DNA from 4 places in the Carboxydocella thermautotrophica DSM 16521 genome. Region 1 is predicted to be linked to each of the others. Evidence: riboswitches for the same ligand, from Rfam matches in the RefSeq annotation. Region 1 holds a riboswitch; each other region holds the start of a gene.

Evidence for each region. Region 1 has a riboswitch for cyclic di-GMP ahead of B5D20_RS00050 (HD domain-containing phosphohydrolase). Riboswitches for the same ligand answer to the same signal wherever they lie in the genome.
Region 2: another riboswitch for cyclic di-GMP. It lies ahead of B5D20_RS10020 (Flp family type IVb pilin); the one in region 1 lies ahead of B5D20_RS00050 (HD domain-containing phosphohydrolase).
Region 3: another riboswitch for cyclic di-GMP. It lies ahead of B5D20_RS13150 (hypothetical protein); the one in region 1 lies ahead of B5D20_RS00050 (HD domain-containing phosphohydrolase).
Region 4: another riboswitch for cyclic di-GMP. It lies ahead of B5D20_RS08720 (hypothetical protein); the one in region 1 lies ahead of B5D20_RS00050 (HD domain-containing phosphohydrolase).

Annotation. Positions count from the first base shown of each region.
Region 1 is NZ_FUXM01000001.1:5,946-14,676, reverse strand. It holds gene B5D20_RS00090 (Spo0B domain-containing protein) at 1-59, shown strand, start outside; gene obgE (GTPase ObgE) at 46-1,323, shown strand; gene B5D20_RS00080 (hypothetical protein) at 1,335-1,565, opposite strand; gene yhbY (ribosome assembly RNA-binding protein YhbY) at 1,703-1,996, shown strand; gene proB (glutamate 5-kinase) at 2,024-3,154, shown strand; gene B5D20_RS00065 (glutamate-5-semialdehyde dehydrogenase) at 3,167-4,423, shown strand; gene B5D20_RS13770 (hypothetical protein) at 4,582-4,755, shown strand; gene nadD (nicotinate-nucleotide adenylyltransferase) at 4,771-5,379, shown strand; gene B5D20_RS00055 (RNA recognition motif domain-containing protein) at 5,461-5,715, shown strand; gene B5D20_RS00050 (HD domain-containing phosphohydrolase) at 5,905-6,918, opposite strand; cyclic di-GMP riboswitch class I at 7,089-7,176, opposite strand; gene B5D20_RS00045 (YbaK/EbsC family protein) at 7,267-7,749, opposite strand; gene yqeK (bis(5'-nucleosyl)-tetraphosphatase (symmetrical) YqeK) at 7,877-8,446, shown strand; gene rsfS (ribosome silencing factor) at 8,447-8,731, shown strand, end outside.
Region 2 is NZ_FUXM01000029.1:17,793-26,523, reverse strand. It holds gene B5D20_RS10065 (isocitrate/isopropylmalate dehydrogenase family protein) at 1-890, shown strand, start outside; gene B5D20_RS10060 (hypothetical protein) at 993-1,208, shown strand; partial or broken gene B5D20_RS10055 (thioredoxin family protein) at 1,221-1,448, shown strand; gene spoIIR (stage II sporulation protein R) at 1,445-2,038, opposite strand; gene B5D20_RS10045 (tyrosine-protein phosphatase) at 2,082-2,792, shown strand; gene metK (methionine adenosyltransferase) at 2,993-4,183, shown strand; gene B5D20_RS10035 (sensor histidine kinase) at 4,327-5,466, shown strand; gene B5D20_RS10030 (response regulator) at 5,479-6,126, shown strand; gene B5D20_RS10025 (glycosyltransferase family 2 protein) at 6,176-6,625, shown strand; gene B5D20_RS13695 (Flp family type IVb pilin) at 6,703-6,864, shown strand; cyclic di-GMP riboswitch class I at 6,948-7,034, shown strand; gene B5D20_RS10020 (Flp family type IVb pilin) at 7,154-7,315, shown strand; gene B5D20_RS10015 (A24 family peptidase) at 7,392-7,895, shown strand; gene B5D20_RS10010 (TadE/TadG family type IV pilus assembly protein) at 7,907-8,296, shown strand; gene B5D20_RS10005 (pilus assembly protein TadG-related protein) at 8,309-8,731, shown strand, end outside.
Region 3 is NZ_FUXM01000061.1:1,224-5,618, reverse strand. It holds gene scfB (thioether cross-link-forming SCIFF peptide maturase) at 77-1,426, opposite strand; gene scfA (six-cysteine ranthipeptide SCIFF) at 1,501-1,641, opposite strand; cyclic di-GMP riboswitch class I at 1,798-1,888, shown strand; gene B5D20_RS13150 (hypothetical protein) at 1,975-2,184, shown strand; gene B5D20_RS13145 (trans-sulfuration enzyme family protein) at 2,254-3,399, opposite strand; gene B5D20_RS13140 (trans-sulfuration enzyme family protein) at 3,403-4,395, opposite strand, start outside.
Region 4 is NZ_FUXM01000022.1:10,147-18,877, reverse strand. It holds gene B5D20_RS08740 (ABC transporter ATP-binding protein) at 1-893, shown strand, start outside; gene B5D20_RS08735 (ABC transporter substrate-binding protein) at 936-2,549, shown strand; gene B5D20_RS08730 (ABC transporter permease) at 2,618-3,622, shown strand; gene nikC (nickel transporter permease) at 3,634-4,491, shown strand; gene B5D20_RS08720 (hypothetical protein) at 4,553-5,224, opposite strand; cyclic di-GMP riboswitch class I at 5,293-5,380, opposite strand; gene B5D20_RS08715 (peroxiredoxin) at 5,512-5,982, shown strand; gene B5D20_RS08710 (inorganic phosphate transporter) at 5,971-6,963, opposite strand; gene B5D20_RS08705 (DUF47 domain-containing protein) at 6,956-7,582, opposite strand; gene B5D20_RS08700 (hypothetical protein) at 7,833-8,036, shown strand; gene B5D20_RS08695 (rhodanese-like domain-containing protein) at 8,052-8,474, shown strand; gene B5D20_RS08690 (DNA double-strand break repair nuclease NurA) at 8,556-8,731, shown strand, end outside.

The DNA of each region.
Region 1 (8,731 bases):
CAGAGGATGGAGCCCTAATCTGGGAATATCCAGGGAGGGATAAAAGTGTTTCTGGATAAAGCAAGAATCTACGTCAAAGGTGGCGATGGCGGCAATGGGGCTGTTGCCTACCGGCGGGAAAAATATGTCCCCATGGGTGGTCCCTGGGGTGGTGATGGTGGCAAAGGCGGAGATGTTATCCTGGTAGTGGATGAGGGGTTGCGTACCCTCATCGATTTTCGCTACCAGAAGCATTACAAGGCGGAACGGGGCGAAAACGGCGGCACCAAGAACATGCATGGCCGCAAGGGTGAAGACCTGCTTATCCGCGTACCCCCTGGTACCGTGGTCCGGGATGCTGACACCGGAGCCTTGCTGGCTGACCTTACCGAACACGGCCAGCGGGTGGTAGTAGCCAGAGGCGGCCGGGGTGGCCGGGGCAATACCCGTTTTGCCAGCAACAAAGACAAGTGCCCAGCCTATGCGGAAAAAGGCGATCCGGGCGAAGAGCGCTGGCTGTTGCTGGAGCTGAAACTGCTGGCTGATGTGGGGCTGATCGGGTATCCCAATGTGGGCAAATCCACCATCATTTCCCGGGTTTCCGCCGCCAAACCGGAAATTGCCAATTACCACTTTACCACCATTGTCCCCAATCTGGGGGTGGTCAAGGTGGGAGAGGAAAGTTTTGTCATGGCCGATATTCCCGGTCTGATTGAAGGGGCCCATACCGGTGCTGGTCTGGGCCACGAATTCCTGCGCCATACGGAGCGAACCCGCCTGCTGGTACACGTGCTGGATATCGCCGGGTCGGAGGGACGGGACCCCTTGCAGGATTTTGCCGTCATCAACCGGGAGCTGGCCCTGTACAGTGAGCGGCTGGCCCGGCGTCCCCAGGTGATTGCGGCCAACAAGATGGACTTACCGGGAGCCGAGGAAAACCTGGCCCGCCTGCGCCAGGAACTGGGGGAGCAGTACCCTGTATTCCCCGTATCCGCTGCGACCGGACAGGGCCTGGATGAACTGGTAAAATATCTGGCCCGGCGTTTGCCGGAATTGCCGCCGGAAGAAGCGGTGGAGGCGGTAGAACCGGAGGAGGTCAAGGTCACCCGGGTGGAAGAGACGGAGCCCTTTACCCTGAAGCGGGATGAGGAGGGCGTTTGGGTAATCGGTGGCCAGGAAGTAGAGAAGCATTTCCATCGCACTGACTTCAACAATGAGGCAGCAGTACGCCGCTTCCAGAAAATCCTGGAGGTGCTAGGCGTGGATCGGGCTTTGCGGGAAGCTGGCATCCAGGAAGGGGATACTGTCAGGATTATGGATATGGAATTTGAATGGCAGGAGTAAAGCCTGCCTTTTTATTTTCTAACGTAAAAAATAATTATCCGCTGACGTAATAAATAATATATAATCCAGATGGAGGCCAGAGCGGTAACAGGCCATGGAATACTGATTAAATGCCAGTGCTGCGGTACTAGTATACCAAGGCTGACCAGGAGAGGTAAAATTACCGGGAGAGCGCAATGGAGTAGGTGCCAGACAACAGTCACAACAGCCAGGATAAATCCGAAAAAACCGTTTTTTATCATTGGACTTACCTCCTTCCATAAAATAATATTAGCTGGGATTGGAAACGATGTATGCAGATGATAACTACCGGGGTGGAGAGACCCTTTTTTTTATGGTATAATATAAGCCAAACTTAAACGAATGAGGTGCAAAATTCATGGTATTGACAGGGAAACAGAAACGCTATCTCCGGGGATTGGGCAGTTTAGAACCCGTCACCGTTCAGATTGGTAAAGGTGGGGTCACTCCCACTGTCATTCAGCAGCTGGATGAAACTCTGGAGGCCCGCGAGCTGGTCAAGGTCCGGGTGCTGAAAAACTGTCTCGAAGAAAAGGAAGACATTGCTCGCCGGCTGGCAGAAGGTACCGGGGCCGAGCTGGTACAGATGATCGGGCACAATCTCCTCTTCTATCGACCGGCCCAAAAGCCGCAAATTCAATTACCCGGATAAGCGATTTACGGTGTGGAGGGGAGCAAGATGGTTGAGGAGAGAAAGAGATATCTGAAGCAGGTAAAAAGGGTAGTTGTCAAGGTTGGTTCATCTACCCTGACCCACAGTAGCGGGCGGCTCAACCTGCAGCACATGGAGGCGCTGGTGCACCAGCTGGCTGATTTACATAACCGGGGTTTACAGGTGATTCTGGTTACTTCCGGAGCAGTAGGGGCCGGGATCGGCAAGCTGGGTTTGAAACGACGGCCTCGCACCATCCCGGAAAAGCAGGCCGCGGCTGCGGTGGGACAGGGGATATTATTGCATATGTATGAAAAATTGTTCGCCGAATATGGTCAGACGGTGGCCCAGATTCTCCTGACCCGGGAGGATGTGGCCCATCGTTCCCGGTTTCTGAATGCTCGCAATGCCCTGTTTACCCTGCTGAAGCTGGAAGTAATTCCAATCATAAATGAAAATGATGCGGTGGCGGTGGAGGAAATCAAGTTCGGGGACAATGATACCCTTTCCGCCCTGGTGGCCAGTCTGGTGGAAGCTGATCTGCTTATTTTGCTTTCCGATATCGCTGGCCTGTATGAGGCTGATCCGCGCAGCCAGCCTGATGCCCGTTTGCTCAACTGGGTGGCGGAGATTACCCCGGAAATTGAGGCTATGGCCGGGGGAGCGGGGACTCAGCTGGGTACCGGAGGAATGGCGACTAAAATCCAGGCAGCCAAAATCGCTGTTTCTTCCGGAACGGCTATGGTAATTGCTGATGGTTCCCGGCCCGGAGTGATTCAGGATATCCTGGCCGGAGAGGAGGTTGGCACCTGGTTTAAACCCCAGGACCATCCCCTGCAGGCCCGTAAGCGCTGGATTGCCTTCAGCCCTGGTGTGAAAGGGCGGCTGGTAGTGGATGACGGTGCTGTCCGCGCTCTGGTTAAGGGGCGCAAGAGTCTGTTAGCCAGCGGCTTGCTAGCGGTAGAGGGCAGCTTCAGCGAGGGACAGGTGGTAACGGTGGTGGACCGGGAAGGACGGGAGATCGCCCGGGGACTGGTCAACTACAGTGCTACTGAGCTGGAGCAGATCAAGGGTCTGAAAACCGAGGCGATTGAACGGCTATTAGGTCATAAAAACTATGATGAAGTGATTCACCGGGATAATCTGGTGGTTTTATAGGGAGGGTATAGGATGGATGTACGGCAGTATGTAGTGGAAAAAGCCAAACTGGCCCAGAAGGCGGCCCGGCAGCTGGCTGCTGCCAGCACCGATGTCAAGAATGCAGCCTTACTGGCCATGGCCGAGGCTTTGCAACAGCGGTCAGATGAGATATTGCGGGCCAATGCCCAGGATATGGAGGCAGGACGGCAGAAGGGGCTCTCCCAGGCCCTGCTGGATCGGTTGTTATTGACGGAAAAGCGCATTGCCGACATGGCAGAAGGGTTACGCCAGGTAGCCGCTTTGCCGGATCCGGTTGGGGAAGTGGTAAAAATGTGGACCCGCCCCAATGGGTTACAGATCGGACAAATGCGGGTGCCGCTGGGTGTAGTGGGCATAATCTATGAGGCCCGGCCCAATGTCACGGTGGATGCGGCTGCTCTCTGTCTGAAAACCGGCAATGCTGTGCTTTTGCGTGGCGGCTCGGAAGCCATTCATTCCAATACCGCCATTGCCCGGATTATTTCCCGGGCGGCCCGGGAGGTGGGTCTGCCGGAAGGGGCCATTCAGCTGATTGAAATCACTGGCCGGGAAGCGGTCAATGTTATGTTGCGTTTAAATGGCTATCTGGATGTCCTCATTCCCCGGGGGGGTGCCGGGCTGATTCGCACGGTGGTGGAAAATGCCAGCGTGCCGGTAATTGAAACCGGGGTGGGCAACTGTCATGTTTATGTGGATGCGGAAGCCGATCTGGCCATGGCGGAGGAAATTGTGATCAACGCCAAAACCCAGCGGCCGGCGGTTTGCAATGCCATGGAGACTCTGCTGGTCCACCGGGAGGTAGCCGCCGAATTTTTGCCCGGCCTGGCAGAAAGGCTGACGGAGCTGGGGGTAGAGCTGAGGGGCTGTCCTGTCACCCGGAGTCTGGTGCCGGGGATTCAACCCGCTACTGAGGACGATTGGGCCACGGAATTTCTTGATCTGATTCTGGCCATCCGGGTAGTGGATTCCCTGGATGAGGCTCTGGAGCATATCTACCTGTATGGTACCAAACATTCAGAAGCGATTGTGACCAGCAACTATTTTACTGCCCGGCGCTTCCTGCAGGAAGTGGATGCGGCTGCCGTCTATGTAAATGCCTCTACCCGTTTTACTGATGGTTTCCAGTTCGGTTTCGGGGCGGAAATTGGGATCAGTACCCAGAAATTGCATGCCAGGGGGCCGATGGGATTGACGGAATTGACAACCATCAAGTATATTGTTTATGGTGAAGGTCAAATCAGGGAGTAAACGGGAGATATTTTTGTTTTTTGATAGTACATGACAGAACAAGTCTCTTTTCTGCTGCTCAGGGGATATTTTTGGCGGTTGCCGGAAAAGAACTGGTCCGGACAGCCCTTTGTCGCTTATGCTGTTATTACAAATCGGCGACAAAGGGGTGAAAGGCCATGGTGTGCAAGAGCTGTCAACTGTGTGGCAGGGAAGGGCAGGCTGACCTGGTCTGTAGCTGGATTCTGGCAGATGGGGAAGTAACAGAAGCCTGCTGGTGTGTGTGCAAAGATTGTCGCCAGCATCTAGAAGATCGGGTCTGGAGTGTTTATCGGGAATTGCTGGGAATGTGAGGCAAGGAGTGGACCATGGATAAGCGGGTTGCGGTGATGGGTGGGACTTTTGATCCCATCCATTTAGGCCACCTGGTGGTGGCTCAGGAAGTTGCGGATGAACTGGGGCTGGATCGGGTGCTGTTCGTTCCCTCCGGCCAGCCCCCCCATAAACAGGGGGCAAAAGTGACAGCGGCGGAGCTAAGGGCGGAAATGGTCAGGCTGGCCATAGCGGACAATCCCTGTTTTCAGCTTTGCCTGCTGGAGCTGGAAAGGCCAGGGCCTTCATATACATACGATACGGTTCGGCAGCTGCTGGACCAGGGGAATTACCAGGAGCTCTATTTCATCACCGGGGCCGATGCGGTGCTGGAGATTCTGACCTGGCACCGGGTGCGGGAATTGCTGGCCTTATGTCATTTTATTGCTGTTACAAGGCCGGGTTTTGAGCTGGAGCAATTGCGGGAGGTGCAGGGACGGCTGGGAACGCAGCTGGGACAGCGAATCCGGCCCTTTACAGTGCCCTCTCTGGCTATTTCCTCCTCGGACATACGGGCCCGGGTGGCCCGGGGGAAAAGCATCAAGTATCTGGTTCATCCCGAGGTAGAAAAATTTATTGTTAATAATAACCTGTACCGGTTTTAATTTGCTCACATACTTTGCGCCCACCATTCAAATACTAAACTTGCCTGAAAGGCAGACTTATTTTTGGAGAGGTGGGTTACCATGGTGACAACATTGTATGTAGGCAATTTGCCCTGGGCCATTAAACAGGATGACTTAATCCGGGCCTTTTCCCAGCATGGGGAAGTGCTGGGGGCCAGGATTATTACTGACAGGGAAACCGGGCGCAGTCGCGGTTTCGGTTTTGTGGAAGTCAATGATGCCGATGCCGATCGCATGATTCAGGCGATGAACGGGGCGGAGCTACAGGGACGTACAATTACTGTAAATGAGGCTAAACCCAGGGAATTACAGTAAGTAAAAGAAGACTGTCGACCTTTACGTCGGCAGTCTTCTTTTAAAATTCTTTTTCAGCAATCTTTTCACAGGCCAGTTTTACTGAAATAAAGGTACCCTTTCCAGTATAGGAGATAAGCAATTGTTCACATTGATTAAAAACCAGCGGCAGACCTCTTCCCAGGGAGTTCCGGGTGGAAAAACCATTAATTAGGATGGATTGGGCAATTTTTCCAGCACAAACCCTTTTCCCTCGTCTCTAAGGGTAATAATGATGTTATAGCTTTTATCTAACCCCCATTGTACGTGCCCCCGGCCAGCATGTTTTACAATATTTGTGATTAACTCAGAAAAAACCACGGAATAGATCCTTTGCTTATGCTGGGGTACTAAAATTTTTTCCAGCCAGTTGCTAAACATTTGTCTGGCCTGGGATATATCAAAAACGCTTTTAATAGAAACTTTAGTAAAATAGGTGTAATCGAGTTCGTGGTGTTTAATTTCTTCATCGCTGATTAACTTTACCTTTCCGTTTGTGACATCCTCCAAAAAATTTTTATAAAGTGCTACTATATGTTTATACTGCCAATCATGGTGTCCTTCAGGGTTAAAAGTTTTTTCCCACCAATTAATGAAGACATTTACTACCTGCGGGTCCCATTGTTTACCTGCCTCTTGAATTAATATCCCGATTGCCTGTTCCTGGGACATACCTGGACGGTATACTCTGTCACTGGTCATTGCATCAAAAGCATCTGCCACTGCTAATATTCTGGCGCCTAAATCAATGGTTTCACCAACCAGGCCATAGGGGTAACCGCTTCCATTCCAGTATTCATGGTGCTGAGCAATGGCAGGCAATAGTTCCCGAAAACTTTCAAATCCTTCCAGAATACGACATGCTATTAAAGGATGCTGTTTAAGCAGGGTCATTTCTTCTTCTGTTAACTTATCTGGCTTTCTTAATATTTGGTCGGGTACTCCGATTTTACCGATATCGTGGAATAGTGCGGCCAGATAGATTTGCTCCACCTGTTCTTGTGGGAGATCCATTTCCAGGGCAATGATTCTGGCATACTCTGCTACTTTCTGGGAGTGATGTTTTGTATAACTGTCTTTTGCTTCAACAGCCTGGATGATTGTATTAATCGCTGCAATCATGACTTCATTAGTTGGTATTTCCGAGTATTTGGCAGCGAACAGGCTGATGTATTTGATGTCCATTGAATTTGTATCCCCTTCCCTATGTTATTAACCATGAAATAGCACATTAAATTAAAGCCAGCGGTACCATTTTTCCGGACTAGATTCTTAAACATCCTTAATAATAGAAAAAGCCTTTCCAGGGAAGCCCATGGAAAGGCAGAGCAACCATATGCTCGCTGCTTTCCAGCTTCGGCAACCTGGCAATCATAGCCCTGGAGGGGCCTTAGACCCATGGCTTTGCGCCCCCATCTTTCGATGGGTTTGCCTTTATCGACTGTTTTGCATTTTATTGTATAGCACAAATTTAATCTACTAAATAATTTATTACAATTAAACTAAAAATGTCAATACTGGATAAAGAATATTTTAACATACATCCACCACTTGACCACCGGTAATAACCTGCAGTTGCTCCAGGGTTACTGGCACAGCTGAATTGGGAGTACCGGCAGCAGCATAGACCAGCGGAAATCTCTGCATACTGATATCCAGATATACCGGCAGGGGCTGGGAGAGAGCAAAGGGACAAACTCCGCCAGCGGGATAGCCGGTATAGTGCAGGGCCTGTTCGGGATTAGCAAAACGGATTTTGCGGGCTCCGGTCAGGGCCTTTAATTTTTTGGTATCCACCCTGAGATCTCCACAGGTAACTACCAGCAGGGGCTTCTCATCAGCCAGGAATACCAGGCTTTTAGCGATTTGGGCCGGTGTCACCCCTAGCGCCCTGGCAGCCAGCTCACTGGTTTCGGTACTGACCTCAAACTCGATTACCTTTATTCCCAGCTGGAATTGATCCAGAAATTCCTGAATCCGTTGATGAACTGGATTTTGCAGGGTTTGTACCACCATTGTCTCCCCCTCATCTCCTTTTTTAGAGTCAGTATAAAGAAAAATGGGAGAAAATGCAAGGCACTCGCCATTTTTGCCTGTTTATGCTATAATGGGCGGAGAAAACTGTCAACAGGGGTTAACCGGGATGGAAGCAGTTACCTTTATTCAACAACAAGTAAAAGGAGAACGCTGGCAGCATATTGAAGGGGTACGCCAGCAGGCCCGCCGTTTGGCCCTTACCCACGGACTGGAGCCGGAAAAGGCGGAACAGGCGGCCGTCTGGCATGATGTCGCCCGCGATTATCCTCCGGAGCGGTTGCTGGAACTGGCCCGGCAGCAGGGGCTGGAACTGGATGCCGACTGGCTGGCTGTACCCATGCTTTTACATGGGCCGGTGGGAGCGCAGCTGGCGGCTGAACAGGGGGTAAGGGACAAGGAAGTTTTGCAGGCCATTGCCCGTCATACCCTGGGCCATCCGGAGGCGACAGCCCTGGACAAGCTGTTGTTTGTGGCCGATATGATCGAACCGGGACGGGATTACCCTGGAGTGGAGGAATTAAGACTGCTGGCAGCCAGGGATCTGGAAGGGGCCTATCTGGCCGGGCTGGATCATACTCTCCGCTATTTGCTGGAGCGCCAGCAATACATCCATCCGCTGGCGGTTAGGGCCCGCAATGCCCAGTTACTAAGACTTAAGGCAAGGGAGGTAAAATAAGTGTCTGAGCAAGAGACCAGAAAGTTACTGGATTTGATTAAAGCCGGTGCCGAAGACAAGAAAGCCCGCAATATCACTATTCTGGAACTGGGTGAACTCTCAATTATGACCGATTATTTTGTCATCATGAGCGGTAATTCCACTACCCAGGTGCGGGCTATCGCCGATGGGATTGAAGAGAAGGTCAAGGAAGGCCTGGGGGTAATTCCCCTGCGGCGGGAAGGCCTGCGTTCTGGTCGCTGGATTTTGCTGGATTATGGTCAGGCGGTGGTGCATGTCTTTCTG
Region 2 (8,731 bases), on a different contig from region 1:
AGGCAGGGGCGGCAGTACTTGAACGCGAAGGTACCCCCTTGCCCCAGCGAGTTATCAATCAGATTAAGGAAATTGGTCTGGCCTTGAAAGGGCCAATTACTACCCCGGTGGGAACGGGGTTTCGCAGTGTGAATGTAACCTTGAGGCAGGAACTGGACCTTTATGCCAATGTACGCCCGGCCCGGAATCTCCCGGGGGTACCCAGCCGTTATACCGGGGTTGATATTGTCATCTTCCGGGAGAATACCGAGGACCTTTATGCTGGCGTGGAACACCGGGTGGGCAAGGATGCAGCTGAAAGCATTAAAATCATCACCCGGGAAGCCAGTATCCGCATCTGTGAGGCGGCTTTCAGCTTTGCCCGGCGGGAAGGCAGGCGAAAAGTAACGGCAGTGCATAAGGCCAATATCATGAAATTGAGTGATGGGCTCTTTCTGGAATGCGCCCGCCAGGTGGCGGCCCAGTATCCAGAGATTGAATTTGAAGATGTGATTGTGGATGCGGCCTGTATGAAGCTGGTGCAGGCGCCGGAGCAGTTTGATGTAATGGTGATGCCCAACCTTTACGGGGATATCGTTTCTGACCTCTGTGCTGGTCTGGTAGGCGGTCTGGGAGTGGCTCCCGGAGCTAACCTGGGGGTAAAGGCCGCTGTTTTTGAAGCTGTCCATGGCAGTGCGCCTCAGATTGCTGGCCAGAACCTGGCTAATCCCCTGGCTTTGATTTTAAGTGGCGCCATGCTGCTGGGCCATCTTGGCGAAGTGGAAGCTGCCCAGAGCGTGAGAACAGCAGTAGCCCGGGTCCTGCAGGAGGGCATTAAAACCCCGGATCTGGGCGGGCGAGCCGGAACCAGAGAAGTGGGCCGTGCCATTGCGGAAGCTTTAAAAAAGTAGACTATTAAGTAGACTATTTTTGGACTATTACCCCTCCCTGGACACAATTTCGTAACAGTTTCAGGTTAAAATGAAATTAGTTCAAGGAAGGGAGGGCAAGGCATGAACAAGGAACGCTGGCTGGCCCTGGTGATCGTGCTGGTAGCCATCATCGGCAGTATTGCTTACCTGGAAGACTGGTTTAGTATCGGCGGGCAAAAGCCGGTTGAAAAGCAGAAACTGACAGCCTTTCAGGTAACTTCTAATCCGCTGCAGACCTATGAACGCTGGTACAAGGAAAAACGGCCGATGGTGATCAAATTTCATGCCAACTGGTGACCGGCTTGCAAACAGATGGAGCCCGTGGTTTTGGCTCTGCAGAACAAATATGCCGGTCAGGTGGAATTCCTGATTGTCAATGTGGATGACCCGCAGGGGCAGCAGCTGGCAGCCCAGTTTGGGGTCAGTGCTATTCCAGCCTTTTTCTTCATCAATAGTCAGCAACAGGTAGTTGCTTCAGTAGTGGGGGCCCAGAGTCAGGCTCAAATGGAAGAGTATGTAAAGAAAATCATCCCCTAGCTCATGCGGGCCAGGGGATGATTTTTCTGCCTTTCCTGCCACCATTCCAGGATGCGGGAACGCAAACGGGGTGGAGGAGAGGGGTTTTCGGCAATACTATGACTGAGATCAACAAAACACAAAGGAGGGAAGAGCACACACCACCAGTTTTTACCCTGGGCCTGTCCTAACAAAACCCGGAGAGCCAGATAGCGGCCGGCCGGTAGATTGAAAGTTCCGTAGCTCTTGCTGGGAAAAGGGAAACGGCCGATTTCCACCCGGGCCTGATAAGGAAATTGTTGCGCTGCCAGGGTTTGATTGGCAATCCTGATAATTTCGGGCTCAGCTGCTATGACGATGGCCTGAGCCTGCTCCAGGCTGGTGGCCCTGACCAGGCGAGGAGTAAGATAGGCCAGGATGGCATCACGGACTTTCAGCTTAACTGCCTGGTCGGCAGTCTGATCGCTATTGGCGATAACGTGCAAACGCAAGAGCTGCTGGGGTGGGCCAACGGGGTTAGTTGCTGCAGTATCTGGCTGAAACAGGAAAATCCACGGTATGAGGAAAAAGCTAAGCAGTAAAAGCCAGAGTAAGGTTTTTTGGCTGTACATATTTTTTCCTCCTGTGATAGAATAAGTTCAGGGGGGATAGAGATTGATTGATCTTCACTGTCATTTGCTCCCTGCCTTTGATGATGGCGCCCGGGATTGGACGGAAACTCTGGAAATGTGTCAACTGGCCATTGGAGCCGGAGTGAAAATAATAGTGGCAACTCCCCACTGGCGGGAAGTTAAACGCCATGGCAGCCAGCGCATGTATCAACTGGTGGCAGAATTGAATCAGCGTCTACAGCAGCTGGACTGGCCCCTGGAAATCAAGCCCGGTTGTGAGGCTATGCTGAGTCCGGAATTGCCAGCAGCCTGGCGGCAAGGAAAACTGCCGGGGCTGAATGGAGGAGAGAGACTGTTGCTGGAACTGCCCTGGGATTATTTAGGGCATAACTGGCTGGAACAGATCTATCAATTGCAGCTGGCTGGAGCCAGTTTGGCTATTGCTCATCCGGAACGGACGCCAGCGCTGGCCTGTGATTGGTCCAAAATTCAGCGCCTGGCCGAGCTGGAAGCCGGTTTTCAAATCACCGCGGGCAGCCTGCTGGGGGCCTTTGGCACAGAAGCGGAAAAAATTGCCTGGCGGGTTTTGAAACAGGACTGGCCGGTAGCGGTAGCCGGAGATGCCCATGACGCCAGTTATTATGTCATGGCCCGGGCTTATGAAATGGTAAAGGGAAAACTGGGCCAGGCCAAAGCGGAGGCTGCCTTTATTTTCGTCCCCCGTTCCTGGCTTGGCGGGGCGGATGCTTCCTGAGCAGGCTTTCTAAGGCCTTCAGTTCTTTTTCTACTTCTTTCAGGACAGCGGTTTTTTTCATTTTCAGTTCCTCCTCATGTTCACTTTCTGATGAAATTATTGCCGCTTTAAAAGGGGTTTAAACAAAAATTTTTTAGTTTGACATAAGAGGTAGCATTTGTTATGATAAGTTATTGGAAATGAAAAAGGAGGAATGCACAGTGGCCAAGCGTTTGTTTACTTCTGAGTCCGTTACTGAGGGACACCCGGATAAAATTGCCGACCAGATTTCCGATGCGGTGCTGGATGCCATTCTCGCTCAAGATCCCAATGCCCGGGTGGCCTGTGAGACTTCGGTTACAACCGGTCTGGTACTGGTTTCCGGTGAAATCACTACCAGCTGTTATGTAGATATACCCAAAATTGCCCGGGAAACTATTCGGGAAATCGGCTACACCCGGGCCAAATTCGGTTTTGACTGCGATACCTGTGCTGTAATCACTGCCATTGATGAACAGTCCCCTGATATTGCCATGGGTGTGGACAAGGCTTTAGAAGCTAAAACCGGGGAAATGACCGATGAGCAGATCGAAGCCATCGGAGCTGGCGACCAGGGGATGATGTTCGGTTATGCTACCAATGAAACCCCTGAATTTATGCCTTTGCCCATCAGCCTGGCCCACAAGCTGACCCGGCGGCTGGCAGAAGTGCGCAAGAGCGGGCTTTTGACCTACCTCCGTCCCGATGGCAAAAGCCAGGTTACCGTTGAATATGAAGATGACCGGCCGGTACGGGTGGATACTGTGGTCATCTCCACCCAGCACAGCCCGGATGTGGATCTGGAAACCATCAAACGGGATATGATTGAACATGTTATCAAACCGGTGATCCCGGCCGAATATCTGGATGAAAATACCAAATACTTCATTAACCCTACTGGCCGTTTTGTTATCGGTGGTCCGCAGGGGGATGCCGGTCTGACTGGCCGTAAGATCATCGTTGACACCTATGGCGGTATGGCCCGGCATGGTGGTGGCGCCTTCTCCGGTAAAGATCCCACCAAGGTTGACCGTTCTGGTGCCTATGCTGCCCGTTATGTGGCCAAAAACATCGTAGCTGCCGGGTTGGCGAACAAGTGTGAAGTGCAGCTGGCTTATGCGATTGGTGTGGCCAGGCCAGTATCCATCATGATTGAAACCTTTGGCACGGGCAAATTGCCGGAAGAAAAGCTGATTGAACTGGTGCGCAAGCACTTTGACCTGCGGCCGGCGGGTATTATCAAGACTCTGGATCTGCGGCGGCCCATTTACAAACAGACTGCTGCCTATGGTCACTTTGGCCGCAATGACCTGGATCTGCCCTGGGAGCGCCTGGACAAGGTGGAAGTCCTGCGGGCTGATGCCGGACTCTAGTTATTGCAGAAGAAATTACCCCGGGTGAGGGCCCGGGGTTTTCTTTTGGGACTATGGTCCTAAATTTTTTGGGACTGGTAGCAGGAATCCGTTTTTTTTAAGCGAATCTATTGATTAACACGAAGTAACAGGGGGAATAGCCCATGCCATCCCTGGAGGCACTGGACAAAGTTGTAAAAAATACCCTGCAAGCTATCGAAAACAGCAAACAACAAATCTTCGATATTGCGGAAACAGCCCGCAAGGAAGTGGTACGGCTGGAACGGGAACTGGTCCTGCTGGAAAACCAGGTCAATGATGTAATTAAGGCGGTAGATATACTGGAATTGAAAGTCAAGCAGGCCAGGTTACGGCTGGCAGAAGTGGATAGCAGCCTGGGCAAATATTCAGAAGCGGAAGTAAAACGGGCCTATGATACTGCCAGTGAGCTTCAGACCCAATTGCTGCTGTTACGGGAACGGGAAAACCAGCTGCGCTCCAAACGGGACCAGCTGCAGGTGACATTGAAAAACATGCAGCAAACGGTAGCCAAGGCGGAGAATCTGGCTTCCCAGGTGGCTGTGGTCATGGATTTCCTTTCGGGAAGTCTGAATGAGGTCAACAATCAGTTAGAAGGGCTGGCACAAAAACAAAACCTGAGTATCCGGGTGATCAAGGCCCAGGAGGAAGAAAGAAAACGGGTGGCCCGGGAAATCCATGACGGACCGGCTCAGGCCATTGCCAATATTGTTTTGCGCATGGAATTTTGTGAGAAATTGCTCGAACTGAAGCCAGACAAAGTTAAAGGGGAACTGCAGAGTCTGAAAGAGCTGGTACGCAATACCCTGCAGGATATTCGTAAAATCATTTTTGACCTCAGGCCCATGGCTTTAGATGACCTGGGTCTGGTTCCGGCTTTGCGTCGCTATCTGGAGGATTATAAGAGCAAATATAATTTAAACACGGAATTTATCTTCTTTGGTTATGAAAGGCGCCTGGATAATGCGGTGGAAGTAGGACTGTTTCGCGTGGTCCAGGAAGCCCTCAATAATGTTTGGAAACATGCCCGGGCCAGCAAAGTTATAGTGCGGCTGGAAATGGGCCGGGATAGTGTTAACATCCTGATCAAGGATGATGGCCAGGGGTTTGATGTGGAACAAGCCCTGGCCAACAAGCAACGGGAGAGCCTGGGTTTGACCAGTATGCGGGAAAGGGTGGAACTGTTAGGAGGCACTTTCATCCTGCGCAGTCGACCAGGGCAGGGGACGGAGATTCTGCTGAAAGTACCGCTCAACGAAGGATAGGGAGGTTTAGCTATGGGGATAGTGAGGATTTTGCTGGTAGATGACCATCCTCTGATCCGGGAAGGCTTACGCAAGGTACTGGCTCTAGAGCCCAACCTGGAGGTGGTGGGGGAAGCGGGAGATGGGGCGGAGGCAGTGGCGAAGGCCCGGGAATGTCTTCCCGATCTTGTTTTGATGGATATCAACATGCCCCGTACTGATGGTATTCAGGCTATCCGCCAGCTGAAACAGCTGATGCCCCGGGTGAAGATCATCGCTCTAACAGTAGCGGTGGATGAACGGGCACCGGAGGTGATTAAGGCCGGGGTAGCAGGCTACCTGCTCAAGGACATCAGTGCTGATAACTTGCTGGCGGCAGTGGCCACAGTAACCGGGGGTGGAACCGTGATTGCCCCGGAGGTAATGGAAAAAATCAGCCACATGATGACCCGTCTGCAGGAACAACAGCTTTTGCAACAGCTTACCCGACGGGAAAGGGATATTCTGGGCATGGTGGCTCAGGGTTTGACCAACCGGGAAATCGGGGAAAGGTTGTTCATCAGTGAGAAGACTGTAAAAAATCATCTGACCCATCTTTTTAAAAAAATCGGGGTGGAAGACCGGACCCAGGCGGCGCTGTTTGCTGTGCGCATGGGACTGACCGAGGAACCCAATTCCTGAAGGCAGCATATCATGGCATAGACAAAAATCCCGGAGTGGGGTGGATTATATGTCATGGTGGCTGCCCTTTTTCTGTTTGCTGGGCTTAGTGGGCTTGCTGCTGTGGGGACTGTTTTACAGCCGCCGTCAACAACGGCAACCACAAATGAATGGGATTTCCGTGGTGCTATTGACCAGGAATAATGCGGCTAATCTGGAAGGGGTGGTACGCTGGCTGCTGCAATACGAGTATCGTTATCACTGGTTGCTGCAGATTATCATCATTGACCAGGGGTCCTGGGATCAGACTCTGGCCATTGCCGATAAACTGGCGCGGGAACATTTTAATCTGCTGGTAGTAGAGCAAAAGTGGTTTCCGCTCATATCGCCTCGCCGTCTGGCCTATCTGGCAGCCCGCTACCAGCGGGTGGTTTTTCTGGATTTGCGGCAGCGGCAACAGGGGAAACGGGAATTGCAGACATTGTTGCGAATTTTTAATGAGCAGGCTTTTGGGACTTAAGATCCATAGACTAATACCCCTTCATTTATGTATACTAAAAGTAGGAGCCTGAAAGGCGAAGCGGAGGAGGGAGCGGTATGGGAAAAGTTCAACGGTTTTGGCGGGAGGAGAAGGGGCAGGCTTTAAGTGAGTACACGCTGATTATCTCTCTGGTTGCAGCAGCTCTAGTATTATCTTTAATATTGTTTAAAGATAAAATTAAACCTTTGTACGAAAAAAACCATTTGTCTGGGACCTAAGTCCTAGAAAAATTAAAGCTGCGGTCCCATAGACATTTGTCCTAATTGGGTATATACTAAAATCAGAACAAGGCAATAAGACACAACGATAAAGGCAAACCCGGTGAAAGCCGGGGGCGCAAAGCCATGGGTCTAAGGCGTATAAGCGCTATGACTGCCAGGCTGCCGAATTGTGGAAGGTCGGTTTGTGACCCCCTTTCGCCGGGCAGCCGGTAGAAGGGGGTTTTTAGGTGTTGTGTCTTATGCATAAGGGTGAAAAAGAGCGAAGTTTAGCAAGGAGGGATTTGGTATGAACATCATCAAAAGATTGTGGAAAGAGGAGTCTGGTCAGGCAATGACCGAGTATGGTCTGATTATTGCTTTGGTGGCGGCGGCTCTGGTTGTAACGGTAATAGCTTTCAAGGATAAGATTAAGGCGGTATTTGAAGGACTAAGCTTTAGTGCTAGCTAAAAAAACCCCAAGGCCCTACGCGGTAGGCCGAGTGCCTCGGTGTAGGGCCCTATTTTTCCCGGGCGGAGGGATGAGTTTGTTCTGGGTTATCATCACACTTGCCATTTATTATGACTGGCGCTATCGGCGCATTCCCAACTGGCTGGTACTGTATACCCTGCCTCTGATCTGGGGCTGGCACTATTACCAGGGCGGTTGGCCGGAATTGAAAGGCTCTTTGCTGGGCTGGCTGGTTGGTCTGGGTCTACTAATCCTGCCCTTTCTGGTAGGTGGAATGGGTGCAGGAGATGTGAAATTCCTGGCGGCCATCGGTGCCTGGGCAGGGGGAAAAGTGGCGTTATATACTTTTCTGGCAGGGGCCATTCTAGGGGGACTTTGGCTGTGTGGCCGACTCCTCTGGCAACAGGGCTGGGCCGGGTTTAAACAAACCTGGTCTAAAGCAGGTGCCAGGCTGTTTGTTGGTCTCTTTACCGGCCAGTGGTGGAAGGAAGAAACCAGCCAGACAGATCCGACGGCTATCCCCTATGCCATTCCTCTCAGCCTGGGCTATTTACTGGTGACACTCTGGTTAGGTAGGTGAGGAAAATGGGGATGGGAAGAAAAAGAGGGGAAAGGGGACAGGCACTGGTGGAAATGGCCCTTGTTCTGCCTCTTTTATTAATGTTGCTCTTTGGCATTATTGAATTCGGTCGCATTTTCCATGCCTATCTGACGGTGAACAATGGGGCCCGGGAGGGGGCGCGTCTGGCAGTGGTGGGGGCCCAGGATACAGCTATTATCGCCAGGATTAAAGATACAGCTGTGGGCCTGGATAGCAGTAAACTGCAAATCACCATCGCTCCTGCCTATAGCAATCGCCTGCGGGGGCAACCGGTAACGGTGCAGGTTTCCTACCCGGTACAAATCTTTGCCCCCATTATCGGTGAAATTATCGGTAACCCCTATACAGTAAGTGGCAGTGTGCAGATGCGGATGGAATAGGGGGGAGGAAAGATGAAGAGCAAAGAGAGCGGAGAAAGAGGGACGGCAATCGTGCTGGTGGCCCTGGCTCTGACGGGGCTGCTGGGGATGGTGGCGATGGTAGCTGATTTTGGCCAGTATTATCTCTGGGAAAACCGCCTGCAGACCATGGCCGATGCGGCGGCTTTGGCCGGGGTGCAGGAATTGCCGGATCATCCGGATGCAGCTGTGGCGGTAGCAGAACAATATCTGGCTGCCAATGGTGGTACAGAGTTACTTACGAAAGAGATTACCATTGGAGCTGATAACAAATCCATTACTGTGAATTTGAGCAAAGAAGTGAATTTTGCTTTTGCTCCGGTGCTGGGAGTAGAAAAAGGGCAGGTCAGCAGACGGGCGACAGCCCGGGTAGCCCCTGTTAAAGCCATGAAGGGTCTGGCCCCGCTGGCAGTAAAA
Region 3 (4,395 bases), on a different contig from region 1:
GTGACGATAATTAACCCTATTTTGGGGTGACATTTTCACAAGTTATTGACACCTTTTCTTTAAAATTTTCTTTAATTTAAACAAGCCCTGCAGTTTTTAGCTGAATATAAATAGCACACTCCAGTCTCTTCTTTTCCAGGGCACATCCCATTTCATATGGTTCCAGCAAATGGCCATGGCTGTGGTAGTTGCTGGCATGGCAACCACCGCTGCATAAATAGCGGGCCCAGCAATTCTGACATTTCTGCTTGTTGAATACATGGGCCTCCTGAAAACGCTGGACCAGCTCCGGTTTTTCTACTCCTGTATCTACTGTTCCCAGCCAGAAATCTTTATTGCCGACAAATTGATGACAGGGGTAGAGGTTGCCCTCCGGGTCGCAGGCCAGATATTCATGGCCCGCACCACAACCGGATAGCCGCTTGGCCAGACAAGGGCCACCCGTTAGATCCAGGTTGAAATGGAAAAAGGTAAAGGGCTGCCCTGTTTCCTGGCGCCGCAAAAACTCCTCTGTCAGCCGTTCATATTCTGCCAGCAATTGTGGTAGATGCTCTTCCTTCAGGGCATAATCCTCTTCCGGCGCCCCTACTACCGGTTCTACCGACAGGTGTTTAATCCCCAGGTCAGCCATGTAAATGACATCTGCCGCAAAATCCGGTTGTAAGCCGGTAAAAGTTCCCCGCACATAATAATTTTCCTGGTTACGGCTGTTAACAAAACGCAGGATATGGTCAACAGTACGCTGGTAAGAACCACTGCCATCCAGCCGGGGGCGCATGCGATCATGGACCTCCGGACGCCCATCCAGGCTTAGAACCACTGCCATTTCCTCTTCATTCAACCACCGTTCAATTTCTTCAGTTAGCAGCAGGGCATTGGTAGTCAAAGTAAATTTGATTTTCTTCCCGGCTGCCGCGGCCGCCTCTTTGCCGTATGCCACCAGGTTTTTGACTACCGGAAAATTCAGCAGCGGCTCCCCGCCAAAGAAGTCAATTTCCACCTGCTGCCGCTTTCCGCTGGCTTTAAGCAAGAAGTCAATGGCCTGACGCCCTGTTTCCTCCTTCATCAGAGTACGGTCCCCGCCAAAAGGCCCGGTGCCGGCAAAACAATAACGGCAGCGCAAATTGCAGTCATGGGCCACATGGAGACAAAGGGCCTTTACTACCGATTGCTGGCGCAAATGCAAAGCAGCCGGAGCCTGGTCCTCTGCCAGCAATAGACCCTCCTTTTTTAATTCCTCCAGCTCCCGGACCGCTTCCTCGATTTCTTCCCGGCTATATTCCTGCCCTAATTTGGCTCCAATCTCCTCCCGACTTGCAGCCGGCCAGTAGTCCAGAATCCGCCAGGTCAGCTCGTCCACTACATGGACGGAGCCGGAAGCCACATCATAGACAATCCTACTGCCAAAGAGGGTAAATTTATGCAACAATGTCTACCACCTCATTAAACAGCATTAGACAGTAAAAAACCCGACCCCGCAGGTGAGGTCAGGCCCTTTCTTTATCTTACACAAACCTGGTTACCAACTGTGCAGGAAGTTTTGCAAGCTGATTGACAGCTGGTCTGGCATTCGCCACAACCCCCGGTTTTAACGGTATTTTGCAGATTTTTTACAGCCAGAGTTTTAATATGCTTAGCCATTAGAATATCCTCCTCACATTATTGATTTTCCCTAAATAATTTTAACAGTTAAACCCTGCCTTGGCAAGCCATTTGAGTTTTTTCGTCATTTTTCACCAATTAAGAGTTGACACTTGTTACAATTAGTGCTAAATTAATAAGTGAAATACTACACACAGTCGATAAAGGCAAACCCATCGAAAGGTGGGGGCGCAAAGCCATGGGTCTAAGGCCTCGCTCCGGAGGCTATGATTGCCAGGTTGCCGAAGCTGGAAAGAGATAGAGAGCCACAGACTGCTCCGCCTTTCCATTGGAGGCTTCCTGGAAAGGCTTTTTCATTTGGGGGTGTAATATATGGAACTGGAATGCAAATGTGGATTTCTTCATGTCTCAATGGACACACTCATCACCAAGAGAGAGCCGATTTCGGGGAAACGGCGCATTATTTGCTCGGTCTGCGGCAAACAAATTCCCATCCGTACCGTTCAGCCCAAGACTTTCAAAGACCTGATGCGGCAAACGGGCGGTTCCGGTTATAATGCCAATGTGTTATTTGAGAGCTAACAAGGCTCCCCTGAACAGAAAGTTCAGGGGAGTTTTTTCTGGCAGACACGTGACTAAAAATAATTGCAATTATCGGTCCAGAGCTGAAAAATTCTGTTTCAAATCCTCAACTTCTTCTATCCCTACCGAAATTCGCACCAGTCCCGGCGTAATTCCCAGCCGGTTCTTGATTTCCGCCGGAATACCGGCATGGGACATGGAAAAAGGATGGGTGATAATGGTTTCTACTCCGCCCAAACTAGGCCCGATGACCGGAATGCTGGTAGAATTAATAAAGGCAATGGCTTCTTCTTCACTGCCCAGGTCAATGGTGATCACTGCTCCTGGTCCCCGGGCCTGGCGCTGGTGAATTTCCGCACCGGGATGGTCGCTGAAGCCGGGATAATACACCCTTTTCACCTTTTTTCTATCCCGCAGCCAGAGGGCCAGTTCCCGGGCGTTGCTTTGCTGCTGTTCCATGCGAATAGCCAGGGTTTTTAGCCCCCGCAAGGTCAGGTAGGAGTCAAAAGGACTGAGAACTGCCCCAAAGGCCATCTGAACCAGCTTGATTTGCCGGGCCAGCTGTTCATCATTGACCACAATCAGACCCGCCAGCAGGTCACTATGTCCCCCGATGTATTTGGTCGCACTGTGGATCACCACATCAATGCCTAACGCCAGGGGTTTTTGCAAATAAGGGGTAGCAAAGGTATTATCAATCAGGGTAATCAGCCCCTTTTCCCGGGCCAGCTGGCTCAAAGCCGCCAGGTCGGTAATCCGCATCAGGGGATTGCTGGGCGATTCCACAAAAATCCCTCTGGTATTGGGTTTTATCGCCTTTTTTACCTGTTCCAGATCGGTAGTATCCACAAAATCAAATTCCACCCCATAGCGGGCAAAGAATTTGGTCAAAATCCTGTAAGTACCACCATAACAATCTTCCGTCACCAGTACATGCTCCCCGGTCGCGAATAAACAGAGAGCTGTAGAGATAGCCGCCATCCCGGAGCTGAAAGCAAAACCGTATTTACCCCCTTCCAGTCTGGCAATAGCCTGTTCCAGAGCTTCCCGGGTAGGGTTCTGGCCCCGGCTGTATTCATAGGGTTTGCGAGCAGGCAATTCCTCCTGGTCAAAGGTACTGGTGAGATAAACAGGGACATTTACGGCACCTGTATATTTATCACCCCGCGGACCCGCATGAACGTAAAGACTTTTTTCCTTTAAATCGCGTTCCATTTTCTATACCTCCCCGCCTAGAGCTTGTTCCAGATCTGCCAGCAAATCTTCCAGATGCTCCAGGCCAACTGACAAGCGCAACAAACAATCAGTAATACCCCTATTCCTTCTCTCCGTTTCCGGGATATCCGCATGGGTCTGGGTTTCAGGATAAGTCAACAGCGATTCTACTCCGCCTAAGCTTTCCGCAAACGAAATAAGTCTGATTTTGCTTAAGACCTCTAATGCCAGCTCCTTTGATTCCACTTCAAAAGACACCATAGCTCCTGGCCCGCTGGCCTGAGCAAAATGCCACTCTCTTCCCGGATACTCTGACAGGCCAGGATACCAGACTTTTCTTACCCTCGGGTGTTTATTTAAATAAGAAGCTATTCCGGCTGCATTTTGCTCCTGCCGTTCCAGCCGTACCGCCAGAGTCTTCAGGCCGCGCAGCAACAACCAGCTATCCTGTGGTCCCAGTATAGCTCCGCAGGCATTCTGATAAAAATACACCCGTTCCGCCAGCTCAGGGTCCTTGACTGCGACCAGGCCTGCAATCAAATCATTGTGCCCACCCAGATATTTGCTGGCACTATGAATAACGATATCCGCTCCCAGCAATAGGGGACGCTGGCGCAGGGGAGTCATAAAAGTATTATCTACTAGCAATAATAATTGATGCCGCTGGCAGAATTGGGCCAGGCGGGATAATGGATAGATTTTCATCAACGGATTAGTAGGGGTTTCAATAAATACCGCCTTTACATCCTGACCTGCATAGTTTTCCCAGTCCTCCTCGCTGGTATTACTGAAATCCAGATAGGTAAAAGCCAGTCCGAGAGGACGCAGGATCTGTTCAAACAGACGATAGGTACCGCCATATAAATCATCACAAACCAGGATTCTATCTCCTGGCTTAAATATTTGAAAGACTGCTGTCAAAGCCGCCATGCCGGAACTAAAGGCAAAACCTCTACACCCGCCCTCTAAAGCGGCAATAGCTTCTTCCAGCACCTG
Region 4 (8,731 bases), on a different contig from region 1:
TGAAGGCGGTAGATGGTGTTTCCTTCAGTGTGGCCAGAGGGGAAACCCTGGGTTTAGTAGGGGAATCGGGTTGTGGCAAATCCACTACCGGGCGTTGTGTTTTGCGGTTATTAGAGCCCACAGGCGGGAAAGTGTTGTTTGAGGGTCAGGACCTGCTGGGACTGAGCCGGGAAGAAATGCGGCATAAACGCCGGGAAATGCAGCTGATCTTCCAGGATCCATATGCAAGCTTGAACCCGCGCCTGACGGTAGGGGAGATTATCGCTGAGCCCCTGCTGGTTCACGGGCTGGCCGATCGTAGAGAGGCGGCCCGGGAAGTCAAGAGGCTGCTGGATGTCGTGGGATTGCCCCATTACCATGCCGAGCGTTTCCCCCATGAGTTTTCCGGCGGGCAGAGACAGCGTATCGGTATCGCCCGGGCCCTGGCTGTTAAGCCCAAACTGGTTGTTTGCGATGAGCCGGTATCAGCCCTGGATGTATCCGTGCAGGCTCAAGTAGTTAACCTGCTGGAACAATTGCAAAAAGAGTTTGGCCTGACCTATATCTTCATTGCCCATGACCTGAGTGTGGTGAAACACATCAGTCACCGGGTGGCAGTAATGTATCTGGGCCGGATTGTGGAAATAGCTTCAGCCGGGGAGCTATACCGCAATCCAATGCATCCTTACACCCGGGCCCTGCTTTCCGCCATTCCCTTACCTAAACCGGGCCGCAAGGCGGAACGCATTATCCTGCAAGGGGACGTGCCCAGTCCGGTCAACCCGCCAGCGGGGTGCAATTTCCATACCCGTTGCCCGCTGGCCAGAGAGAGCTGCCGGCAGGAGGTACCACGTTTGCAGGAAGTGGGACAGGGCCATCAGGTTGCCTGTCCGGTAGTAGTGGGCAGTCATTGAGGTCAGGCAAATATCAATATGAGGAGGTTGAGAGTTGTGAAAATGCGGAAACTGTGGTCCCTGGCCCTGGCTGGTGTGCTGGCTTTAAGTACTCTGCTCAGCGGCTGCGGTGGCGGCAAAAGCGCCGACAACGGCGGCAAACCGGCAGGGGAAGAGAAGAAAGAAAAAACCTTCATCTTCGCCAAGTCCGGTGACCCCGTCGGTCTGGACCCCATCAATGTTACCGATGGTGAATCCATCTATGTTACCCAGCAAATTTTTGACACTCTGGTAGAATACAAGCAGGATAGCACTGAGATCCAACCGGCACTGGCCGAGTCCTGGGAAGCTTCCAAGGATGGGCTGGAATGGACTTTCAAACTGCGTCAGGGAGTTAAGTTCCATGATGGTACGCCCTTCAATGCCGAAGCTGTCAAATTCAATTTCGATCGCTGGCGCGACAAGAACAATCCCTATCACCAGGGAGATTTCGAATACTATGCCGCTATGTTTGGCGGTTTCCCCGGCATCATCAAGGAAGTTAAAGCTGTAGATGAGTATACCGTCAAGTTCATTCTGGAAAAACCCAATGCTCCTTTCCTGGCCAACCTGGCCATGGCTGCTTTCGGTATTTCCAGCCCGGGAGCCATCAAGAAATACGGTCAGGACTACTTCAAAAACCCGGTGGGCACCGGTCCCTTTAAGTTCGTGGAATGGAAAAAGGATGACAAAGTAGTCCTGGTTAAGAATGAAGAATACTGGGGCGAAAAAGCTAAAGTTGACAAGGTTATCTTCCGCACCATCCCTGATAACAGTGCCCGGCTGATGGAACTGAAAGCTGGCACTATTGATGCTATGATCGGGGTAAACCCCGATGATGTAGAAGGAATCAAGAATGATCCCAATCTGCAGTTACTGCTGCGTCCTTCTATGAACGTAGGCTATCTGGCCATGAACACCGAGAAAAAGCCTTTTGATAACGTAAAAGTACGCCAGGCTATTAACCATGCCATCAACAAGCAGGCTTTGATCGATGCCTTCTATGCTGGTCTGGCCAAGCCGGCCAAGAACCCCTTGCCGCCTTCTCTCTGGGGTTACAATGATGAAGTGAAGGACTATGAGTATGATCCGGCTAAGGCCAAAGCTCTGCTGGCTGAAGCAGGTTTCCCCAATGGCTTCAAGACCAGGCTCTGGGCCATGCCGGTCGCCCGGCCCTATATGCCGCAGCCCAAGCAAATTGCTGAAGCCATTCAGAAGGATCTGGCGGCTGTGGGCATTCAGGCTGAAATCGTAACCTTTGACTGGGGTACTTATCTCCAGAAAGGGGAAAACGGGGAACACGAACTCTATCTCCTGGGCTGGACCGGGGATAATGGTGACCCCGACAACTTCCTCTATGTTCTGCTGGACAAGGACAACACTACCAAAGGTTCTGCTTCAAATGTTGCTTTCTACAAGAATGACAAGGTTCATGACCTGCTGATTAAAGCCCAGCAGGAATCCGACCAGAACAAGCGGGCTGAACTGTACAAGCAGGCTCAGGTGCTGATTAAAGCGGATGCTCCCTGGGTACCGCTGGTTCATTCCACCCCGCCGGTTGCGGCCAGGAAAAATATCAAGGGCTGGGTACCTCATCCCACTGGTAGTGAATGCTTTAACACCATTGACAAAGAGTAAGCTGGTAAAGACAGAGGAGAGGCCGGTTGCGGCCGGCCTCTTGCTCTCTCTTTCAGGGAGGAAAATTCATGGCACAATATATTGTTCGTCGCTTGCTCCAGATTATTCCCGTCTTTTTTGGTGTAACCCTGCTGGCTTTTTCCTTAATCCATTTTATTCCCGGGGACCCGGCCCAGATCATGCTGGGCGAACGGGCTACACCCGAGGCGCTAAAAGAACTGCGAGAACAATTGGGTTTAAATGACCCTTTATATATTCAATACGGCCGTTTTTTAAGCCACATTCTGACTGGAGATCTGGGCCGTTCCATAGTTACCAATGAACAGGTAAGCAAGGAACTGGCTACTTTTTTCCCGGCCACCCTGGAACTGACTCTGGCGGCCATGCTGGTGGCGGTGATCGTCGGTCTGACTGCGGGTATAATTGCGGCAGTGAAACAATACTCTTTTTTTGATAATATCTCCATGGTAGGAGCTTTGTTCGGGGTTTCTATGCCCATCTTCTGGTTAGGTCTGATGCTGATCTACCTCTTTGCCCAGACTTTAGGCTGGTTCCCTCCTTCCGGACGCCTGAGCACTGAATATACTGTTCCAGTGATTACCGGCTTAATTACTGTGGACGCCTTGCTCAGCGGGGATATGGCTGCTTTTAGGGATGCCCTCTGGCACCTGGCCTTGCCGGCGCTGGCTCTGGGCACTATCCCCATGGCTATCATTGCCCGCATGACCCGCTCCAGCATGCTGGAAGTGTTGCGGCAGGATTATATTCGCACCGCCCGGGCCAAAGGGTTGGCGGAGTGGCTGATTGTGCTCAAGCACGCCCTGCGCAATGCCTTCCTGCCGGTTTTAACGGTAATCGGCTTGCAGTTTGGTTCCTTGCTGGGTGGAGCTGTAATGACGGAAACCATCTTCTCCTGGCCGGGAATTGGCCGCTATATCTATGCTGCCATAATGGCCAGGGATTTTCCGGTGGTGCAGAGCAGTATTGTTTTTATAGCCATGCTGTTTGTGTTAATCAATCTTCTGGTCGACCTGCTTTATACCTATATTGATCCCCGCATTCGTTACAGTTAAGGAGGAGCGCCATGAGCCAGAACAAAGGAGGACTATGGGCTGACGCCTGGCGTCGGCTAAAGCGGAATAAAGTTGCCCTGCTGGGTGCGCTGATTGTGGCTATCTTGCTGTTTACTGCTCTGGCTGCCCCGCTCATCGCTCCTTATGACCCCGTTCATGATGGGAGTTTGAAGGAGCGCTTGCAACCACCCAGCAGCAAGCACTGGCTGGGAACGGACAAGCTGGGCCGGGATATTTTTAGCAGGATTGTTTATGGTGCCCGCATCTCTGTTGAAGTGGGGGTTATTTCTGTAGGCATTGCTTTGATAGTAGGCACCCTGATGGGGGCTCTGGGCGGCTATTATGGCGGCTGGCTGGATTCCATCCTGATGCGTATTGTTGATATAATGCTGGCATTTCCCAGTGTCCTGCTGGCAATCGCTATCATGGCAGTGCTGGGGCCCAGTCTGGAAAATGCCATGGTGGCCATCGGACTGGTGAATGTGCCAACCTTTGCCCGGGTGGTACGGTCTACTGTTCTGGCGGTGAAAGCCACTGAATATATCGAGGCGGCCAAAGCTATCGGGGCCAGGGATGCTCGCATTATTTTCCGCCATATTTTGCCCAACTGCATTGCGCCCATTATTGTAACAGCTACCCTGGGCATCGGTACAGCTATTCTCGATGCCGCCGGCCTCAGCTTTCTGGGCCTGGGGGCTCAGCCACCTACACCGGAATGGGGGGCGATGCTGGCCGATACCCGGGATCTCTTGCTTAAAGCGCCCTGGGTGGCCATATTCCCCGGGATTGCCATTATGCTGAATGTACTGGGCTTTAATCTGCTGGGAGACGGTTTGCGGGACGCCCTGGATCCCAGGTTGAAACAGTAAAACGCATTGCCCGGTGGAGGTTAAATAACAAAGCCGCAGGCTTTGCCTGCGGCTTGGATTTTTACTGGGTAATGGAGGCATTAACAGTTGTAGTAGCCTGAGCAGTTTGATTCAAAGCTGAGGTAGCGGCAGCCAGTTCAGCTTCCAACTTTTTGATTTTAGCTTGTAATTCAGCGATTTTACGTTTGGCTTTTTCCGCTTTGGCTTTGGCTTTCAGTTCCTGTTTCAGTTTCTTTTCCTGGGCTTTTAATTGAGCCAGTTCCCGCTTGTCTTTTTTCTGTTCTTTCTTAATTTCATTTTCCCGTTTGACAATTTCCTTTTTCAGCATCCTGGCCAGCTCATTGATCCGGTGAATGCGTTTCACATAGGTCTTACTGTCTTTAGTTTTCTTGAAATCAGCCACTGCATCTTTTTTCAGACTATTGATAGCCTGGGCCAGAACCCGGATATCTTTTTTGCTGGTGATCAGCTTGTTCAGCTCAGCCTTGAGTGCTGTATCGGTCGGATTGTCCAGCAGCTTAACCAGCACCGCTTTTACCTGCAGAACCTGCTGCTCAAAAGGATTGACCTGGGTAGTAGTAGTGGTATTGCCATAGGTGTCGGAAGTAACAGTGGTCTGGGTTGTAGCATCAGTGGTAGTAGTGGTTTCCCCTTCAGCAAAAACAGCGGAAACAGGACCAAGAGCCAGGATTGCGGCAACAAAAGTGGCCAGGAATTTGTGTTTGATAGTCATAAGACATACCTCCTTTTAATGCTCAAAATTTTACCTCCTGCCAGAGCAGGAGGTAAATCGCCTCGCACTCGGGCAGCTGGCTGGCCTGGCAACGGAGTTGCGGTAGCCCCTTTAGCTTTGCGTCACCACCTTTCGATGGTTTTGCCTTTTTCCTTTTCGCTATATTATACGAACAGGCAATCATTTTTGGGGGGGACCTAAGAAGTTTTTCTAAAAAATTTTTTTCGACAACAAAACAGGAAATCCTGCTCCAATGGGGAAAATAAGTAGCAGAGGAGGTTGAGAATATGGTAGAGATCGGCTTCAAGGCCCCTGATTTTACCCTGCCCGCTACCGGGGGACAGGAAATCACTTTATCCCAATTAGCTGGCAAAAAGGTTGTTCTTTATTTTTATCCTAAAGACAATACTCCTGGTTGAACCAATGAAGCGGTCGATTTTAATGACCGAATGGAGCAGTTTGCTGCCATCAATACCGTTATTCTCGGAGTAAGCCGGGATTCCATAGCCAGTCATGAGAAATTTGCGGCCAAACTGGGTCTGAAGTTTCCTCTGCTCAGTGATAGTAACGGGGAAGTATGTCAGTTGTATGAGGTATTAAAAGAAAAGAATATGTATGGCAAGAAAAGCATGGGGATTGAAAGATCCACTTTCCTGATCGATGCCGATGGTGTTATCCGACAGATCTGGCGCAAAGTCAAGGTAGCCGGCCATGCCGAAGCTGTCCTGGCCGCAGCCAGGGAGCTATCAGAGCAATAATTCCAGGGCTAGATAGACCCCGGCTCCGATCAGGCTGGTAGCTGGCAAAGTGAGAAACCAGGCGGTAATAATCTGTCGGGCCACCCCCCATTTTACCCCGCGAAAGTTTTTGGCTGTGCCCACTCCCATGAGTGCGGAAGCGACTACATGAGTAGTGCTGACGGGTAGGCCAAAGCGGGATGCCAGCAATATTACCAGGGAAGAGCTAATATCCGAGGCAAAACCATTTATGGGTTCAATTTTAAAAATCCGCCCGCCCATGGTGCGGATTATTTTTTTCCCCCCTGTAGCGGTACCCAGGGCCAGGGCACTGGCGCAGGCAACTACTACCCAGAAGGGAACATGAAAAGTATCAATCATACCGGCGCTGACGAGAGCCATAGTGATCAGGCCCATGGACTTCTGGGCATCATTGGAGCCATGGGAATAGGCAGTAAGCGCTGCTGAAAGGATCTGTAAGCGACGAAAAACATTATTGGTCTGATGGGGATGAGAAAAGCGGAAGAGCCAGAAAAAACCCACCATTACCAGATAGCCCACCACCAGACCCAGAATAGGGGATAAGATCAGGGACAGGATGATTTTACTCAGGCCTGTCCACTTGATGAGCGCAAAACCGTGCTGGGCAGCGGCAGCTCCTACCAGGCCGCCGATGAGGGCATGGGAAGAACTGCTGGGAATGCCATAGTACCAGGTAAACAGGTTCCAGAAAATAGCAGCTGAGAGGGCGCCGATTAAAACCGTCTGGGTTATGGCTGCTGGGTCCACAATTCCTTTTCCGATGGTAGCTGCCACAGCGGTATGGGTTACCGCTCCTAGAAAATCAAAAGCGGCAGCCAGGAGAATTGCCTGCCGGGGGCTGAGGGCCCGGGTGGCAATGGAAGTGGCAACAGCATTGGCGGTATCATGGAAGCCATTTAAGTAGTCAAACAACAAAGCAAGGATAACAACGATAATGACCAAAGCGGTGAGACTAAGCATATTTTAGCACTACTCCCTCTAATAAATCTGCCATATCATCACAGAAGTCCAGCATTTCTTCCATATATTCATACAGGTCTTTCCACTTGATGATTTCCAACGGACTGCAATCCAGGGCAAAAAGCTGGGCCAGGCCGGTGCGGTAGATATTATCTCCCTGGCTTTCCAGCTCATTGATAGTCTGACAGAGCTTCTGGATTGCTTCCGGCCGGGAAGTCAGTTCCGGCAAGAGCTTTATGGCTTTGGCTAGAGCCAGACTGGCTTCAAAGGCAACCCCGGCCAGCTCCTGACCGGTCCGGGTAGTCTGTTCCACTTTATAGAGTCCCAGTTTTACGCAGGTGCCGTGCAGGTAATCGACCACGTGCTCTAACCCCTGGGTGAGCCGGAAAAGCTCATCCCGGTCGATGGGAGTAATAAAAGTACGATTGATTTCTTTCTTTAATTCTTTGGCAATCTGATCGCTTTTTTCTTCAACTTGATCCAGCTGCCGCATTAGCTGCTCAGAGTGTTGCTGTTCTTGCATGATGGCGCGAAAATGACGGGCAGCTTCTTCCAGGCACTGGGCCAGCTCACCTAACAAGCGGTAGAAAATATCATTTTTTGGTTTTATACTAAACATCTCGGGGCCTCCTTTAACTGTACTAATAAAGATTGTAACTGTCCCCATCTGCTGCGTCAACAAGACTCGACAAAATAACAGTTGCTTACCCGGGGGCAGTATGCTATACTAATTGGTAGCGAATGCAAGAGAAAGTAGGTGCAAAAACATGCGGGAGAAACTGGCCAGTCTTGGAGCAGTTATCACCGGCTTTCTGGCCTGTATCGCCTGACTGGGTCCGGCAGTTTTTGCCGCCCTCGGTCTGGGGGGATTGGGCTTTGCCGCTGTTGGTTCGGTATCGAAATATAGCAATATATTTTACGGTATTACCATAGTTCTGCTGGGCTTTGCCCACTGGATGGGAACCAAAAATCACAAAAAAAGCAATCAGGTTATACTCTGGACATCTACTGTTCTGGTGCTGACGATGTTTATCTACACCAAACGGGGCTGGTTCCTGGGATGGTTTAACTAAAGGGGGAGAAGGAAGATGAAAAAATGGTTGCTAATCACTCTGCTGAGTGGTCTTCTGATCGTTACCGGCTGTGCTAAACAGGAAACTACCCAATCCGGGGGAGAAACAGCAACCCAGCAGCAGGCCCAGGCTACTTATCAGGACATCAGTGGTGAAGAATTGCAGGCCATGCTGGCTAAAGGCGAAAAGGTAACGGTTATCGATGTGCGGGAACCCTTTGAGTATGAAGCCGGGCATATTAAAGAGGCTCGCCTCATTCCCATGGGGGAAATCCCTGGTAAACTGGGGGAACTGGACAAAAACCAGACTATCGTAGTGGTTTGCGCTTCTGGCAGCCGCAGTGCCCAGGTGGCCCAGTATCTGGGGGAACAGGGCTTCACCCGGGTCAAAAACCTGGCAGGAGGCATGATGGCCTGGCCGGGAGAAGTGGTGAAATAACAGGATTAGGTAATTTCTTAAAACCTCTGCTTGTGTTACAATGATACACAGGTGGAGGTTTTTGCATTTGGAGGTTTATTTATGTGGGAGGACTTGCTGGAACTCAATCAGGAGCTGCTCAGGCGTATGCAAAAGACACCTGACCGGGCCGCAGGCCGCCAGCTGCTGGCTGATAGCTTTGGTGAATTCAAACCCATTCCAGTTTTCCAGGACAAGCCCTGGCAGGGCTGGCAGGTAGTAGGGATAGATGGCTCCCA